Regions from separate parts of the Pantoea sp. X-Soil-MYKO-1785 genome, predicted to be linked through region 3. Evidence: predicted binding sites of a transcription regulator. Region 3 holds the regulator's gene; each other region holds the start of a gene.
What was found. Region 3 encodes sigma-54, which starts transcription at its own class of promoters, with help from an activator protein. Its sites were predicted from a motif close to GTTGGCACANNTTTCGCTNT; they were not measured.

Region 1 (5,611 bases), 430 kb from region 3:
AAACGTCGCTCAGTTTCATGCCTGATACACTCCTGCAACTTCCAGTCGATCGTCCAGCGGAAAGGCCATCAGCGGCGCGGCCATCTGCGCGATACGCGTCAGCTGGATTAACAGCTCTGCGCGTCGGGCTTCGTCCAGCTCCAGTTGTAGCATCTGCTCCATGTGAGCAACATAGGGGGTCCAGTCAGCTTGATTCATGGTTGGCTCCTGTTAAAAACCGGCGGCGCTGCCGTTGCTGCGCGGATCGCTGGCACCTTCAAACATGCCATTGCTGTGGCGCACGATCGCGCCCGCATGGCCGACAAATTCACTGAAGGCCGGCAGCAGCTCGACCTGATGTCCCCACTGCCGCAGCTGCTCCACCGTTTCCGGTGCGAGACGGCTCTCCAGTTTGAGCGAGTCAGAAGACTGACCCCAGGTGCGGCCCAGCAGCCAGCGCGGTGCGCTGACCGCCTGTTGCAGCGGCAGGCCCTGAATCACATGACGGGTAAAAATCGCCGCCTGGGTTTGCGGCTGGCCATCGCCGCCCATCGATCCATAGACCAGGGTACGGCCATCTTTCAGGCGCGCGGCTGCGGGATTAAGGGTATGAAACGGCTGCTTGCCGGGGGCCAGCGCCAGCAGGTGATCGGGATCGAGACTGAATGCCGCACCGCGGTTCTGCCAGGTAATGCCGGTGCCCGGCAGCACCACGCCGCTGCCAAATTCGTGATAAATACTCTGGATAAACGACACGGCCAGGCCGCTGCTGTCCATCACGCCCATCCAGACAGTATCGCCCGGACCCCGCCCGTTTCCCCAGGGGGCCGCCTGGCGATCGTCGATCTGACTGGCGAGCGTGGCGAGATGATCGCTGTCGAGCAGCGCCTGTAAATCTTCGGTAACGTGGCGCGGATCGGTGATGTGTTTGTCGCGCAGCGCGAAGGCTTTTTTGGTGGCTTCCACGATACGGTGTACGGTCTGCGCTTCACTGGCGTCAACCATATCCAGCGCGTCGGTGATGCCAAGGATCGCCAGCGACACCATGCCCTGAGTCGGCGGCGTCATATTCCAGATATCGCCCTCGCTGTGTGACAGATGCAGCGGGGTACAGCGGCGGGCGCGCTGCTGTTGCAGATCCTCCAGGGTGATCGGCATGCCCAGCGCTGACATCTCGCTGGCCAGATGGCGCGCCAGCGGGCCGCGATAAAAGCTGTCAAGCCCCTGCTCCGTCAGCTGACACAGCGTTTGCGCCAGCGCCGGCTGGGTAAAGCGGCTGCCCGGCTGCGGCACATCGCCATCAGGCATAAAGGTGGCGGCAAAGCCGGGCTGATGCTGTAACTCGTTGCGGAAGGTCGCCGTGGCGGCCGCCTGTGAAGCGGTCACCGGAATGCCATCGGCCGCATAGCGAATGGCATCGCGCAGCAGACGTGCCAGCGGCAGCGGGGCAGTTCCCAGTTCCGCGCCCAGCTGCAACGCCTCCTGCCAGCCGCTGACCGTACCGGCGACGGTTAACGCCGCTTTCGGGCCGCGGTGCGGGATCTGTTGATGATCGCCGTAGAAATCGAAGTGGGCCAGCGATCCCGCTGCACCGCTGGCATCAATCGCGACAGGATCGCCGCCTGGCGGCATAATCAGCCAGAAGCCATCGCCACCGAGGCCATTCATGTGTGGATAGACCACGGCGATAGTTGATGCCGCCGCCACCATCGCTTCAATGGCGTTGCCGCCGTCACGCAGCACCGCCAGCGCACTTTCGCTGGCCAGATGGTGCGGCGTCACCGCCATCCCCTGTGGGGCCATATTGCTTTGAATCATGCTTTTCTCATTCTGTTATCGGGTGACAGAACGGTATACAAAGCAAGAGCTGTTCCAGTTTTCATTCCGGCCGCGGTTGCAACCGCGTTAACCTGGCGCAAATTATGCTAGCTTCAGCTGAAACAAAAGTTACAGGACCTGTTATGCAACAGCTTGATGAACGACTCAGAAGCCACTATTCCCAGCTCTCACCGCAGGAGCAACGGATTGCCGACTTTGTTTTTGACCATTTTGACGACCTGATCAGCTACAACAGCGCCGAGCTGGCGCGGCTCAGCGGCGTTTCGAAAGCCACCGTCAGCCGGTTGTTCAAACGTCTGGGCTATGAGAAGTACAAAGAGATGCGTGATGAGCTGCGCACCCTGCGTCAGAGCGGCATGCCGCTAACCGATAACCGCGATGCGGTGCAGGGCAACACCTTACTGTCACGGCACTACAAGCAGGAGATGGCTAACCTGACGCAGTGGGTTAATAGTCTGGATGCGCAGCATTTCGGTGAGGTAATCCAGCAGCTGGCGCAGGCGAAACGTGTTTTTATTATCGGCATGCGTAATGCCTATCCGGTGGCACTGCACCTGCGTCAGCAGCTGATGCAGGCGCGGCCACAGGTGCATATTCTGCCGCAGCCAGGCCAGACGCTGGCCGAAGAGCTGGTGGATATCACGCCGGACGACATGGTCGTGGTAATGGCGTTCCGCCGCCGTACCCGGATGATTCGTCCGCTGATGCAACAGCTACAAACCGCCGGCATCCCGCTGCTGGCGCTGTGTGAGCCGCAGGCGCAAACAGTGATTGCGCTGGCACGCTGGCAGCTCTGCGCGCCGCTCGACAGCGTCTCGGCTTTCGACAGCTACGCCTCGGCAATGAGCCTGATCAACCTGATCGCCAACGCGCTGCTGCATGAAATGCTGGCGCAGGGCCGTCAGCGTATTCATCAGATCGCCGATCTTTACCAGCAGTTTGACGAACTGGAGCACCGTTAACAGGCACCGTTTTGGTGCCTTGCCCCATTTTAGTACAGCCTGTTCCGCCAGCCTTTCGCGGCTTATCAGGCCGCTCTTTTCCCAATCTCATTGCCAGTTAACCCTTTTTTTGCCGCTGCGCTGGTTGGCACATTAGTTGCAGAATGCATGCTAAAGAATCTTTTGTTTCACACAATCTCACCGGGGTGCATAATGAAAAAAGTTTTGATGGCGGTTGCGGCAGCGGCATTACTGATGGCACAGGCGGGCAGCGCGCTGGCCGATCAGCTGCAGGATATCCAGCAGCGTGGCGTGATCCGGGTGGCGGTGCCGCAGGATTTCCCGCCGTTTGGTTCAGTCGGCACCGATCTGCAACCCCAGGGTTACGACATCGACATGGCGAAGTACCTGGCGAAGCAGATGAAACTTAAGTTACAGCTGGTGCCGGTCAGCAGCGCCAACCGGGTGCCTTATCTGCAAACCGACAAAGTCGATCTGGTGATCTCCAGCATGGGCAAAAACGCGGAGCGTGAAAAAGTGATCGATTTTACCCGCGCCTATGCGCCGTTCTTCCTCGGCGTCTTTGGGCCGAAAGGCGAAGAGATCAAATCGGCGGCGGCACTGAGCGGCAAGTCGATTGGCGTAACCCGTGGCGCAGTGGAGGACATGGTGCTGAGTGAGGTCGCACCGAAGGACGCCCAGGTGAAACGTTACGAAGATAACAACACCACGCTGTCAGCCTACCTCTCCGGTCAGGTGGAATATGTCGCGACCGGCAACCTGGTGGTGGCGGCTATCGCCCGTCAGAATCCGGCTAAAGCACCGGTTGCCCAGTTTATGCTGAAAGATTCACCCTGCTTCATTGGCCTGAAGAAAGACCAGCCGGCACTGAAACAGAAGATCAATGCGCTGATTGAGCAGGGCATCAAAGATGGCACCCTAAACAGCCTGTCAGAACAGTGGCTGAAAGCCCCGCTGCCCGCCAGCCTCGGCGCCTGAGGAACGGATAATGATCGGGCAACTTAACTTTCCCGCCCTGTGGCCCTACTGGCCGGAGCTGCTCTCCGGCCTGTGGGTCACCATCCAGTTAACGCTGCTGGCCACCGTCGGCGGCGTCAGCCTCGGCATCGTCGGCGCCGCGCTGCGCAGCGGTAAACCGGGCTGGATGAGCCGTCTGTGGGGCGTCTACGTCGAGCTGATCCGCAATACGCCGTTCGTGGTGCAACTGTTCTTTATCGTGTTTGGCCTGCCTAACCTGGGGCTGAAACTCACCGCCGGTGAAGCAGCGCTGCTGGCGATGCTGATCAACCTTGGTGCCTACAGCACTGAGATCATCCGCGCCGGTATTCAGGTGACGCCAAAAGGGCAGTGGGAAGCGGGCCGGGTGCTGGGCCTGACCCGCAGCCAGACGTTTCTGCGGGTGGTGCTGCCGCCCGCGCTGCAGCGTATTTATCCGGCGCTGGTGAGTCAGTGCATTATCGTGATGCTCGGCTCGTCGGTGGTGTCGCAGGTCTCCTACGAGGAGCTGACTTTCGCCGCTAACCTGATTCAGTCGCGCACCTTTTTAAGCTTTGAGGTCTATCTGGTGACCACGTTGATCTACCTGGCGTTGTCGATTGCGATGCGTCAGCTGCTGCTGGCGATTGGCCGTAAATGGTTTGGAGTGCAGGCATGATGACAACCTTCACCGACTGGGACATCGTGCGCAACCTGCTGCTGGCGGCGCGCTGGACCCTGCTGCTCTCTCTGGTGGCGTTTGCCGGCGGCACGCTGGTGACGCTGCCGCTGCTGTTTATGCGACTGTTGCAGCGTAAATGGCTGACGCGCTGGGTTCGCGGCTATACCGCGCTGTTCCAGGGTACGCCGCTGCTGATGCAGCTGTTTCTCGCCTTCTTTGGCGTCGGGCTGTTCGGAATTGACGTCGCGCCCTGGACGGCGGCCTCGCTGGCGCTGACTTTCTACACCAGCGCCTTTCTGGTCGATATCTGGTACGGCAGTATTCGCGCGTTGCCGAAAGGGCAGTGGGAAGCGTCACGCTGTCTCGGCCTGAGTTTCGGCCAGACCCTGGCGCGGGTGGTTGCGCCGCAGGCGATTCGCATCGCCATCGCCCCGACGGTCGGCTTTGCGGTACAGGTGATCAAAGGCACTGCGCTGGCGTCGATTATCGGTTTTATCGAGCTGACCAAAGCCGGCACCATTCTGAACAACGTGACCTACCAGCCGTTCAAAGTCTTTGGGCTGGTGGCGCTCGGTTACTTCCTGATGTGTTATCCGCTGTCTCGCTACAGCCAGTATCTGGAGAAAAAATTCAATGCCGCTCATCACCATTAATCAGGTGCAAAAATATTACGGCGACAACCATGTGTTGAAAGGCGTGGATCTGGATATCGACATGGGCGAGGTGATCTCGATTATCGGTCGCAGTGGATCGGGTAAAAGCACGCTGCTGCGCTGCATTAACGGGCTGGAAGGCTATCAGGAAGGCAGCATCAAGCTTGGCGGCATGACCATTACCGACCGCGATTCACAGGCCCGCGAGATCAGCCGTTCAATCGGCATGGTGTTTCAGAGCTTCAACCTGTTCCCGCACATGACTGCGCTGGAAAATGTCATGCTGGCACCGCGTCGGGTATTGAAAAAGGGCGAGGCGGAGTGCCGGGCGCTGGCGACGCAGATGCTGGAGAAGGTCGGGCTGGGCGAACGGCTCGATTACTATCCAGCCAGCCTCTCCGGCGGTCAGCAGCAGCGGGTTGCAATCGCCCGTGCGCTGGCGATGACGCCGAAAGTTTTACTCTGTGACGAGATCACCTCGGCGCTCGATCCTGAGCTGGTCGGCGAAGTGCTCAAAGTGC
Region 2 (5,611 bases), 580 kb from region 3:
GCGCTGCTGGCGGAAGCACCAGCGGTCGAAGATGGCGATAAAACCCTGCCGCCGGAACCGGGCAACCTGCAGGTAGCGATCCGTGAATTTCACTATCCGGCCAGTGCCGGTCCGGTGCTGAGTCAGGTCAGTTTCGAACTGAAACCTGGCGAAATGCTGGGGCTGTGCGGCCCGACCGGCAGCGGCAAAAGTACGCTGCTCAGCCTGATCCAGCGCCATTTTGATATCCAGCAGGGCGATATCCGCTATCACCAGATTCCGCTGCCACAGCTGCGGCTGGACAGCTGGCGCAGCCGGCTGGCGGTGGTCAGTCAGACCCCGTTTCTGTTTTCCGACAGCGTCGCCAGTAACATCGCGCTGGGAAAACCGGGGGCGACCCAGCAGGAAATTGAGCAGGCCGCCACGCTGGCCTGCGTTCACGAAGATATTCTGCGGCTGCCGCAGGGCTATGAAACCGAGGTCGGGGAGCGTGGCGTGATGCTGTCGGGCGGGCAGAAGCAGCGTATCTCGATTGCGCGCGCGCTGCTGCTGAACGCGGAAATCCTGGTGCTTGATGATGCGCTGTCGGCGGTAGATGGCCGTACCGAGCATGAAATACTGCACAATTTGCGCCAGTGGGGACGGGGCCGGACCCTGATCATCAGCGCCCACCGTTTATCGGCGCTGACGGAAGCCAGTGAAATTCTGGTGCTGCAGCATGGCACCATCGCGCAGCGTGGCGATCATGATACGCTGGCGGATCGCCCGGGCTGGTATCGCGACATGTACCGTTATCAGCAGCTGGAAGCCGCGCTGGATGACGATGAGAATGAGAAAGGAGTGCCGCATGGCTAAGTCTGCCCGCTTGTGGCCCACCCTGAAGCGCCTGTTAAGTTACGGCAAGCCGTGGCGGAAATCCCTGTCGCTGGCGGTGGGCATGTTATGGATTGCCGCCGCCGCCGAAGTGACCGGGCCGGTGCTGGTCAGTTACTTCATCGATAATCTGGTGGCGAAACATCAGATGCCGTGGGGGCTGGTTGCCGGGCTGGTGGTGAGTTTTATCCTGCTGCAGCTGCTGGCGGCCGCGCTGCACTACTGGCAGGCACTGCTGTTTAACCGCGCCGCCATTGGCGTAGTGCAGCGCTTGCGCAGCGACGTGATGAATGCCGCGCTGTGCCAGCCGCTCAGCGCCTTCGACACCCAGCCGGTCGGACAGATTATTTCGCGCGTCACCAATGACACCGAAGTGATCCGCGATCTCTACGTTACGGTGGTGGCGACGGTACTGCGCAGCGCGGCGCTGGTAGGTGCCATGATGGTGGCGATGTTCAGCCTCGACTGGCGTATGGCGCTGGTGGCGATGATGATCTTCCCGCTGGTGCTGGTGGTGATGCTGATTTACCAGCGTTACAGCACGCCCATTGCCCGCCGGGTTCGCAGCTATCTGGCCGACATCAATAACGGCTTCAACGAAGTAATCAGCGGCATGAGCGTGATCCAGCAGTTTCGTCAGCAGGCGCGTTTTGGCGAGCGGATGGGGGAGGCGAGTCGTTCGCACTATCTGGCGCGGATGGAAACGCTGCGGCTTGACGGTTTTCTGCTGCGGCCGTTGTTAAGCCTGTTTTCAGCCATGGTGCTGTGCGGATTGCTGATGCTGTTCAGTTTCTCGGTGCCCGGCGTGTTTGAAGTCGGGGTACTGTACGCCTTTATTACCTATCTGGGACGGCTGAATGAGCCGCTGATTGAGCTCACCACCCAGCAATCGATGTTGCAGCAGGCGGTGGTCTCGGGCGAGCGGATCTTCGAGCTGATGGATGCGGCGCAACAGCAGTATGGACCCGACGCACGGCCGCTGGCCTCCGGTCGTCTGACCCTGAAAAACCTCAGTTTTGCCTATCGCGAAGATCGTGACGTGCTCAGCGAGATCAATCTTGAGGTGCCGTCACGCAGTTTTGTGGCGCTGGTCGGGCATACCGGCAGCGGTAAAAGCACCCTGGCGAATCTGTTAATGGGTTACTACCCGATTACCCGCGGTGAGATTCGCATTGATGACCGTCCGATTGGTGAACTCAGCCATGCGGTGCTGCGGCGGGGGATCGCCATGGTGCAGCAGGATCCGGTGGTGCTGGCGGATACGCTACTGGCTAACGTCCGGCTCGGCCGCGACATCAGCGAACAGGCGGTCTGGACGGTGCTGGAGCAGGTGCAGCTGGCCCCTCTGGCGCGCGCATTGCCTGACGGCATTCACACCCGGCTCGGCGAGCAGGGCAACAATCTGTCAGTGGGTCAAAAGCAGCTGCTGGCGCTGGCGCGGGTTCTGGTCGATCTGCCGCAGGTGATGATCCTCGACGAGGCGACAGCCAATATCGACTCGGGCACCGAGCAGGCGATTCAGCAAACGCTGCGAACCCTTCGCCAGCACAGTACGCTGGTGGTGATTGCGCACCGACTCTCAACCATTACCGAAGCCGATAACATCCTGGTGCTGCATCGTGGCAGGGTGGTCGAGCAGGGGAATCACGCGCAATTACTGGCGCTGCAGGGCCGTTACTGGCAGATGTATCAGCTGCAGCAGGTAGGCGATGATCTGGCGACGGGCATCCCCTTAACAACCGCAGGCTGAGTTGCACCTTTTTTGCGCGGTTTTATCAGAATAATCTGTATAAATGCACGCCTTTGATGCCTGGTGCACCAAAGGAGTGCATTCGCTTTTCTGGCGGTGCGCCATTCTCTGCGCTGCTGACTGATCCCCGACAAAACACGCCTTGCCTCGTCTCGCCTCGTTGATTGATTCCACGGTTTTTTTATTTATGGCACAGGCTTTGCTTAGATCCCTGCGTGTCCGTGAGACTCACTCATTTAATCGCTGGAGGGGATCCAATGAAGCTGGTTACCGTCGTAATTAAGCCATTCAAGCTGGAGGATGTGCGTGAAGCGTTATCTTCTATCGGCATTCAGGGGCTGACCGTCTCCGAAGTAAAAGGTTTTGGTCGTCAGAAAGGCCATGCGGAGCTGTACCGTGGCGCAGAATACAGCGTGAACTTCCTGCCTAAAGTCAAAATTGACATCGCCATCGCTGACGATCAGTTAGACGAAGTGGTGGATGTCATCAGTAAAGCGGCTTACACCGGCAAAATTGGCGACGGTAAAATTTTCGTGGCTGAACTGCAGCGCGTCATTCGTATTCGTACCGGCGAGACCGACGAAGCCGCTCTGTAATTAAGACTCAGTACTGTGATGGGATGGAAAAAATGAATAAAGTTTTCGCTAAGTTGGGCCTCACCAGCCTGGCACTGTTACCATCGCTCGCGATGGCTGCACCTGCCGTTGCGGACAAGGCTGATAACGCATTTATGATGATTTGCACCGCGCTGGTGCTGTTTATGTCAATTCCAGGTATTGCGCTGTTTTACGGCGGATTGATTCGCGGCAAGAACGTTCTCTCGATGCTGACGCAGGTGGCGGTCACCTTCTCACTGGTCTGCGTATTGTGGATGGTTTACGGCTATTCACTGGCCTTCAGCGAAGGTAACGCCTTCTTTGGTGGCTTCGGCTGGGCGATGCTGAAAAACATCCAGCTGACTGCAGTAATGGGCAGCTTCTACCAGTATATCCACGTTGCCTTCCAGGCGTCGTTTGCCTGTATCACCGTCGGCCTGATTGTCGGTGCCATCGCTGAACGTATCCGCTTCTCTGCCGTGCTGATTTTTGTCGGCGTTTGGCTGACTCTGGCCTATCTGCCTATCGCACACATGGTGTGGGCGGGCGGCTTCCTGGCCCAGGATGGCGCGCTGGACTTCGCTGGCGGCACCGTGGTGCACATCAATGCCGCCGTTGCCGGACTGGTTGGTGCTTATCTGGTTGGCAAACGTGCTGGCTTCGGCAAAGAGGCGTTCAAACCGCATAATCTGCCTATGGTCTTCACCGGTACCGCCATCCTCTATGTCGGCTGGTTCGGTTTCAACGCCGGTTCTGCCTCGGCGGCTAACGAAATTGCGGCGCTGGCGTTCCTGAATACCGTTGTCGCCACTGCAGGCGCGGTGCTGTCATGGACCTTTGGTGAGTGGGCGGTACGCGGTAAACCTTCACTGCTGGGCGCCTGTTCTGGCTTTATTGCCGGCCTGGTGGCTATCACTCCAGCCTGTGGTTACGTCGGCGTCGGCGGGGCGTTGATTATTGGTCTGGTGGGTGGACTGGCCGGACTGTGGGGCGTCACCACTCTGAAGAAATGGCTGCGGGTGGACGATCCCTGCGATGTGTTTGGCGTGCACGGCGTCTGCGGCATCGTGGGCTGTATCCTGACCGGCGTCTTCGCCTCTTCTTCACTGGGCGGTGTCGGCTACGCAGAGGGCGTAACCATGGGCCATCAGGTGTGGGTGCAGCTGTTCAGCGTCGGCCTGACCATCGTCTGGTCTGGCGTAGTCGCCTTCATCGGCTTCAAACTGGCGGACATGATTGTCGGACTGCGCGTGCCGGAAGAGCATGAGCGTGAAGGACTGGACGTTAACAGCCACGGCGAGAACGCCTATAACCAGTAAGTTTGCATCGACAGTGTGAAATCGGGGGCGAGCGATCGCCCCTTTTTTTATTCGCTGCGCTGCCGCATTACCCCTTCCTGCACCGTCGACGCCACCAGCACGCCTTGCTGATTATAGAATTCGCCACGGACAAAACCGCGCGCGCCAGAAGCGGAGGTGCTGACCACGCTGTACAGCAGCCATTCGCTGAAGTCGAACGGACGGTGGAACCACATCGAGTGATCGATAGTGGCGACCTGCATATCCGCCTCGAGGAAGCCTTTACCGTGCGGCTGCAGCGCCACCGGCAGGAAGTTAAGATCGGAGGCATAGCCCAGCAGATATTGATGGATGCGCAGATCGTCCGGCAGCGTGCCGTTGGCGCGGATCCATACCTGACGCTCAGGTTTATCGACGTGGCCCTTGAGCGGATTGTGCAGCTGCACCGGGCGAATCTCCAGCGGCCGTTCAGCGATAAACTTCTCGCGCAGTTTTTCCGGCAGCAGATGCGCCATTTTCTGCGCCATCACCTGCTCAGACAGCAGATTGTCAGGACCGGCAACCTCCGGCATGGCATTCTGATGTTCAAAGCCGCTTTCCGGTGCCTGGAATGAGGCGGTCATATAAAAAATTGGCTGACCGTTCTGAATGGCGCTGACCCGACGGGCGCTGAAGCTTTTGCCGTCACGCAGGGTTTCGACATCATAAATAATCGCCTTCTGGCTATCGCCGGGGCGCAGGAAGTAGCTGTGAAACGAGTGGATAATGCGATCTTCCGGCACCGTCTGCTTGGCCGCATACAGCGCCTGACCCACTACCTGACCGCCAAACACCTGGCGCAGCCCAAGATCTTCACTCTGGCCGCGGTATAAGCCTTCTTCCAGTTTTTCCAGATTTAATAAATTCAGCAGATTTTGCAGTGCCTGGCTCATGGCGGATTCCTCAATATAGTGACCGGCTCAGTGTGAAAGATCCGACCAGTTTACGTCAATCAGACTTTCCTCTTTGCTGCGGCCAGGCAAAATCCCGATTTTGTGCCAGTATTAAGCACATACGGCGAGTGAAGCGCTGTACGCAGGATTCGCTGCCGAAATCATTTTGATCAAAAGGAGACG
Region 3 (5,611 bases):
CGTGCCCGCTCGGTCTGGCCCCGACCAGCAGCACCACCGCCACGCTGGTCATGGGCGATGCGCTGGCCGTTTCGCTGCTGGAGGCGCGCGGCTTCACCGCTGAAGACTTCGCGCTCTCCCATCCCGGTGGTGCGCTGGGGCGTAAACTGTTGCTGCACGTGGCCGATATCATGCACAGCGGCGATGAACTGCCGCACGTCACGCGTGATGCATCGCTGCGTGATGCACTGCTGGAAATTACCCGCAAAAACCTCGGCTTGACGGTAATAGTCGACGATCTGATGAAGATTGAAGGCATCTTTACCGATGGTGACCTGCGCCGCATCTTCGATATGGGTATCGATTTCCAGCGCGCCACTATTGGTGAAGTGATGACGCCAGGCGGCATCCGCGTACGGCCAAACATGCTGGCGGTTGAAGCGCTCAACCTGATGCAAACCAAAAATATTACGTCGATCCTGGTCGCCGATGACGACCATCTGCTCGGTGTGGTACATATGCATGACATGCTGCGCGCTGGCGTAGTCTGAACAGGAAAAGACAATGCAACTGGCAACTCCCCCGATTGAAACCTGCTATGGCCCGGTCAGCGCCGGGGTAATGGACCGCGCCCGCCAGATTCGCCTGCTGATTTGCGACGTCGATGGCGTCATGTCCGACGGGGTGATCTACATGGGCAACAGTGGCGAAGAGCTGAAGGCGTTCAATGTGCGCGACGGCTACGGTATCCGCTGCCTGCTGACCTCAGATGTAGAAGTGGCTATTATTACCGGCCGTAATGCCCGCCTGATGGAAGATCGCTGTAAAACGCTCGGCATTCGTCATCTTTATCAGGGACAATCGGATAAGCTTTTGGCCTATGGCGAACTTCTGGATAAACTGTCTCTTTCCGATCACCAGGTCGCCTATATTGGCGACGACCTGATCGACTGGCCGGTGATGGCAAAAGTGGGGTTAAGCGTGGCGGTTGCGGATGCCCATCCGGTGCTGTTGCCGCGGGCGCACTACGTGACGCGCATTGCCGGCGGGCGCGGCGCGGTACGTGAAGTTTGCGACCTGATCTTAATGTCGCAGGATAAATTTGAGGATGCCAAAGGGCAATCAGTATGAGTAAAAGCAGGCGTTGGATGACGCTGATTCTGACCTTGATTGCACTGGTTTTAATCGGCTGGAATCTTACCAACCAGGATGAGGATACGCCGGTTGCCACCAATAATCAGGCACCGACCTATACCAGTGCGGATTCCCACACCGTGGTTTACAACCCGCAGGGTGCGCTGTCGTATAAACTGGTTTCCGATAAAGTGACCTACTTTTCGGATCAGGAACTGAGTTGGTTCGACAATCCGGTGATGACCACCTACGACGAAAATAAAGTGCCAACCTGGACACTCCGTGCGGACAAGGCAAAGCTCACCAAAGATCGTATGCTTTATCTGTATGGTCATGTTGAACTGAATACGCTGACGCAGGATTCCCAGCTTGACCGGGTCAAAACCGACAATGCGCAGGTTAACCTTGTCACTCAGGACGTTACCTCTGACGACCAGGTGACGCTGTATGGCCGCAGTTTTAACTCCACCGGCATGAAAATGCGCGGCAATTTACGGACAAAAAACGCCGAGTTAATCGAAAAGGTCAAAACTTCTTATGAAATTCAAAATGAACAAAAATAGCCTTAAGCTTTTACTCGCCAGCGTGCTGCTGGCGAGCAGCGTACCTGCGCTGGCCCTGACCGGTGACTCGGATAAGCCCGTCAATATTGACTCGCAGAACCAGGCGCTGGATCTGCAGGGCAATGTCGCGACCTTTACCGGCAACGTTATCGTCACTCAGGGTTCGATCAAAATCACCGCCGATAAAGTGGTGGTAACCCGTCCGGGCGGCGACAGCAAGAAAACCATCGTCGATGCGTACGGCAATCCTGCCACCTTTTACCAGATGCAGGACAGCGGCAAGCCGGTGCAGGGCCATGCGGCAAAACTGCACTATGAACTGGCTAACGACTTTGTTGAGCTGACCGGCAACGCCTTCATTGAGCAGCAGGACAGCAACATCAAGGGCGATCGCATTACCTATCTGGTGAAAGAGCAGAAAATGCAGGCGTACAGCCAGGGCCAGAATAAGCGCGTCACCACCGTGCTGGTGCCGTCGCAACTGCAGGATAAAGGTTCGTCCAACAGCGGAAAGAAGAGTAACTGATAGCTATGGCCACATTAATCGCAGAAAACCTGGCGAAGGCATATAAAGGCCGTCGCGTGGTAGAAGATGTCAGTCTGCAGGTAAAGTCCGGCGAGATTGTCGGCCTGCTGGGCCCCAACGGTGCCGGTAAAACCACCACCTTTTACATGGTGGTTGGCATTGTGCCGCGCGACGCTGGCCGCATTATTATTGATGATGAAGATATCAGTATCCTGCCGCTGCACGCCCGTGCGCGTCGCGGTATCGGCTATCTGCCGCAGGAGGCCTCAATTTTCCGTCGCCTCAGCGTCTACGATAACCTGATGGCAGTTCTGCAAATCCGTGACGACCTCACCGAAGAGCAGCGTCAGGATCGCGCCAACGAGCTGATGGAAGAGTTTCACATTGAGCACCTGCGCGACAGCATGGGTCAGGCGCTCTCCGGCGGTGAACGTCGCCGGGTCGAAATCGCCCGCGCGCTGGCGGCTAACCCCAAATTTATCCTGCTGGATGAACCGTTTGCGGGCGTTGACCCCATCTCGGTCATCGACATCAAGAAAATCATCGAACATTTGCGTGACAGCGGCCTTGGCGTGCTGATCACCGACCATAACGTGCGCGAAACCTTAGCGGTGTGCGAACGGGCGTATATCGTCAGTCAGGGCCACCTGATCGCGCACGGTACGCCGAATGAAATTCTGGCAGATGAGCAGGTTAAGCGGGTTTATTTGGGTGAAGAGTTCAGACTCTGATAAGGTGTCGTAAATACTGATGTTTACCTGGGAACTACCATCCTGTCTATGAAGCAAGGTTTGCAACTCAGGCTCAGCCAACAGCTGGCGATGACACCGCAGTTGCAGCAGGCGATTCGTCTGCTGCAACTCTCTACGCTTGAACTCCAGCAAGAGTTACAGCTGGCACTGGAAAGTAATCCGCTGCTTGAACAAACCGATCTGCATGATGAAATCGACTCTCGTGAGGCTCCCGAAGGCGAAGCGCTGGATACCCGTGAAGCGCTTGAGCAGAAAGAGATGCCTGACGAGCTGCCGCTGGACGCCACCTGGGATGAAATCTACACCGCTGGCACACCATCCGGTACCGGGACCGATTATCAGGATGATGAGTTACCGGTTTATCAGGGCGAAACAACCCAGTCGCTGCAGGATTACCTGATGTGGCAGGTTGAGCTGACGCCGTTTAGCGATACTGACCGCGCCATTGCCACCTCGATTGTTGATGCGATCGACGAAACCGGATACCTCACCGTTTCGCTTGACGAGATCCTCGACAGCATTGGCAACGATGAGCTTGAGGCCGATGAAGTGGAAGCGGTGCTGAAACGTATTCAGCGCTTTGATCCGATTGGCGTCGGTGCACGCGATCTGCGTGACTGTCTGCTGGTGCAGCTGTCGCAATATGCGCCCGAAACGCCAATGCTAACGGAAGCCCGGCTGATCGTCAGCGAACATCTGGACCTGCTGGCCAACCACGATTTTCGCAGCCTGATGCGGGTGACGCGCCTCAAAGAAGAGGTGCTGAAAGAGGCGATGACCTTAATTCAGTCGCTGGACCCGCGCCCGGGTCAGTCAATTAATACCGGCGAACCGGAATATGTGATTCCCGACGTACTGGTGCGTAAAGTCGGCAGCCGCTGGACGGTTGAGCTAAACGCTGACAGCGTTCCGCGCCTCAAGATCAATCAGCAGTATGCCGCCATGAGCGGGGCGACGCGTAACGACAGCGACAGCCAGTTCATTCGCAGCAATCTGCAGGAAGCGCGCTGGTTGATTAAAAGTCTGGAAAGCCGCAACGATACGCTGCTGAAAGTGACACGCTGTATTGTCGAGCAGCAGCAGGCTTTCTTTGAACAGGGCGAGGAGTTTATGCGGCCGATGGTGCTGGCCGATATCGCCCAGGCGGTTGAGATGCACGAATCGACCATTTCCCGCGTGACCACGCAAAAGTATCTGCACAGTCCGCGTGGTATTTTTGAACTGAAGTACTTTTTCTCCAGTCACGTGAATACCGAAGGTGGCGGCGAAGCCTCATCGACGGCCATCCGCGCGCTGGTGAAAAAATTAATCTCGGCGGAAAATCCAGCCAAACCCTTGAGCGACAGTAAACTTACCTCCATGTTATCTGATCAAGGGATCATGGTGGCACGTCGTACCGTCGCCAAATACCGCGAGTCTTTATCCATCCCGCCATCGAACCAGCGCAAACAGCTGGTTTGACAGAAATGAGAAGGAAGACCTATGCAGCTGAACCTTACCGGGCAAAATGTTGAAATCACCGCACCACTGCGCGATTTCGTCAGCGGTAAATTTGCCAAACTGGAACACTATTTCGAACATATCAATCAGGTTTATATTGTGCTGAAGGTGGAGAAGGTTACTCAGGTGGCTGACGCAACGCTGCACATAAACGGTGGCGAGCTGCACGCCACGTCCGAAGCGGAAGATATGTATGCGGCGATTGACGGGTTGATCGACAAGCTCACCCGTCAGCTGACCAAACACAAAGATAAACTGAAAAAACACTAACCTTCACGCTAGCTACGCGCGCCTGCCGCGCAGAGCCGACAGGATGGGGCGGATAATCCGCCCCGTTTTGTCATCTAAGCAAGCGCCATTTACCGCCAGCATCATGATACGCTGCGGGTAAATGGCCAGGTTAACTCGCAAGTGAAACGATAATGAACAACGATCTAACACTGGAATTGAGCACAGTGCTTTCGTCCGACTGCACCCGCAGCGGCGTACACTGCCAGAGCAAAAAACGCGCGCTGGAAATTATCAGCGAACTGGCCGCTAAGCAGCTCAACCTGCCGCACCAGACGCTTTTTGAAGCGATTCTCACCCGTGAACGCATGGGCAGTACCGGCATTGGCAATGGCATTGCCATTCCGCACGGTAAACTGGAAGAGGATACGCTACGTGCGGTCGGGGTGTTTATCAGCCTTGAACAGCCGATTGCGTTTGATGCCGTTGATAATCAGCCGGTCGATCTGTTGTTTGCTCTGCTGGTACCGGCTGACCAGTGCAAAACTCACCTGCACACCCTTTCACTGGTGGCGAAGCGTCTGGCGGATAAAACCGTCTGTCGTCGTCTGCGCGCCGCGCAAAGTGATGAAGAGCTCTATGCCATTATCACAGAAGGCCAGTCAGAGCAGTAAAGCGTCTTTACCGGCCACGTGCCGGTTTTAAAACGGGAGAGAAGGTCATGGTGCTGATGATCGTAAGCGGTCGGTCAGGCTCGGGAAAGTCAGTGGCGCTACGCGCACTGGAAGATATGGGTTTTTACTGCGTTGATAACCTGCCGGTGGTGCTGTTGCCGGAGCTGGCGAACTCGCTGGCGGAACGTAACATCTCGGCAGCGGTGAGCATTGACGTACGCAACATGCCTGAATCCCCTGAGATTTTTGAAACCG

Region 1: a site for sigma-54 is predicted at 1,837-1,856, ahead of AC6I8D_RS03795 (gamma-glutamyltransferase family protein). Genes of this name have one in related genera too.
Region 2: a site for sigma-54 is predicted at 2,789-2,808, ahead of glnK (P-II family nitrogen regulator). Genes of this name have one in related genera too.

The regions. Positions count from the first base shown of each region.
Region 1 is NZ_AP036000.1:849,729-855,339, forward strand. Features, by position in the region: gene AC6I8D_RS03785 (AtzE family amidohydrolase) at 1-19, opposite strand, end outside; gene hpxX (oxalurate catabolism protein HpxX) at 16-198, opposite strand; gene AC6I8D_RS03795 (gamma-glutamyltransferase family protein) at 211-1,797, opposite strand; gene hpxU (MurR/RpiR family transcriptional regulator HpxU) at 1,941-2,780, shown strand; gene AC6I8D_RS03805 (transporter substrate-binding domain-containing protein) at 2,973-3,758, shown strand; gene AC6I8D_RS03810 (amino acid ABC transporter permease) at 3,769-4,434, shown strand; gene AC6I8D_RS03815 (amino acid ABC transporter permease) at 4,434-5,090, shown strand; gene AC6I8D_RS03820 (amino acid ABC transporter ATP-binding protein) at 5,071-5,611, shown strand, end outside.
Region 2 is NZ_AP036000.1:994,984-1,000,594, forward strand. Features, by position in the region: gene AC6I8D_RS04500 (SmdA family multidrug ABC transporter permease/ATP-binding protein) at 1-834, shown strand, start outside; gene AC6I8D_RS04505 (SmdB family multidrug efflux ABC transporter permease/ATP-binding protein) at 827-2,602, shown strand; gene glnK (P-II family nitrogen regulator) at 2,860-3,198, shown strand; gene amtB (ammonium transporter AmtB) at 3,231-4,517, shown strand; gene tesB (acyl-CoA thioesterase II) at 4,565-5,428, opposite strand.
Region 3 is NZ_AP036000.1:419,907-425,517, reverse strand. Features, by position in the region: gene kdsD (arabinose-5-phosphate isomerase KdsD) at 1-530, shown strand, start outside; gene kdsC (3-deoxy-manno-octulosonate-8-phosphatase KdsC) at 544-1,110, shown strand; gene lptC (LPS export ABC transporter periplasmic protein LptC) at 1,107-1,676, shown strand; gene lptA (lipopolysaccharide ABC transporter substrate-binding protein LptA) at 1,651-2,202, shown strand; gene lptB (LPS export ABC transporter ATP-binding protein) at 2,208-2,933, shown strand; gene rpoN (RNA polymerase factor sigma-54) at 2,982-4,415, shown strand; gene hpf (ribosome hibernation promoting factor) at 4,437-4,724, shown strand; gene ptsN (PTS IIA-like nitrogen regulatory protein PtsN) at 4,877-5,356, shown strand; gene rapZ (RNase adapter RapZ) at 5,404-5,611, shown strand, end outside.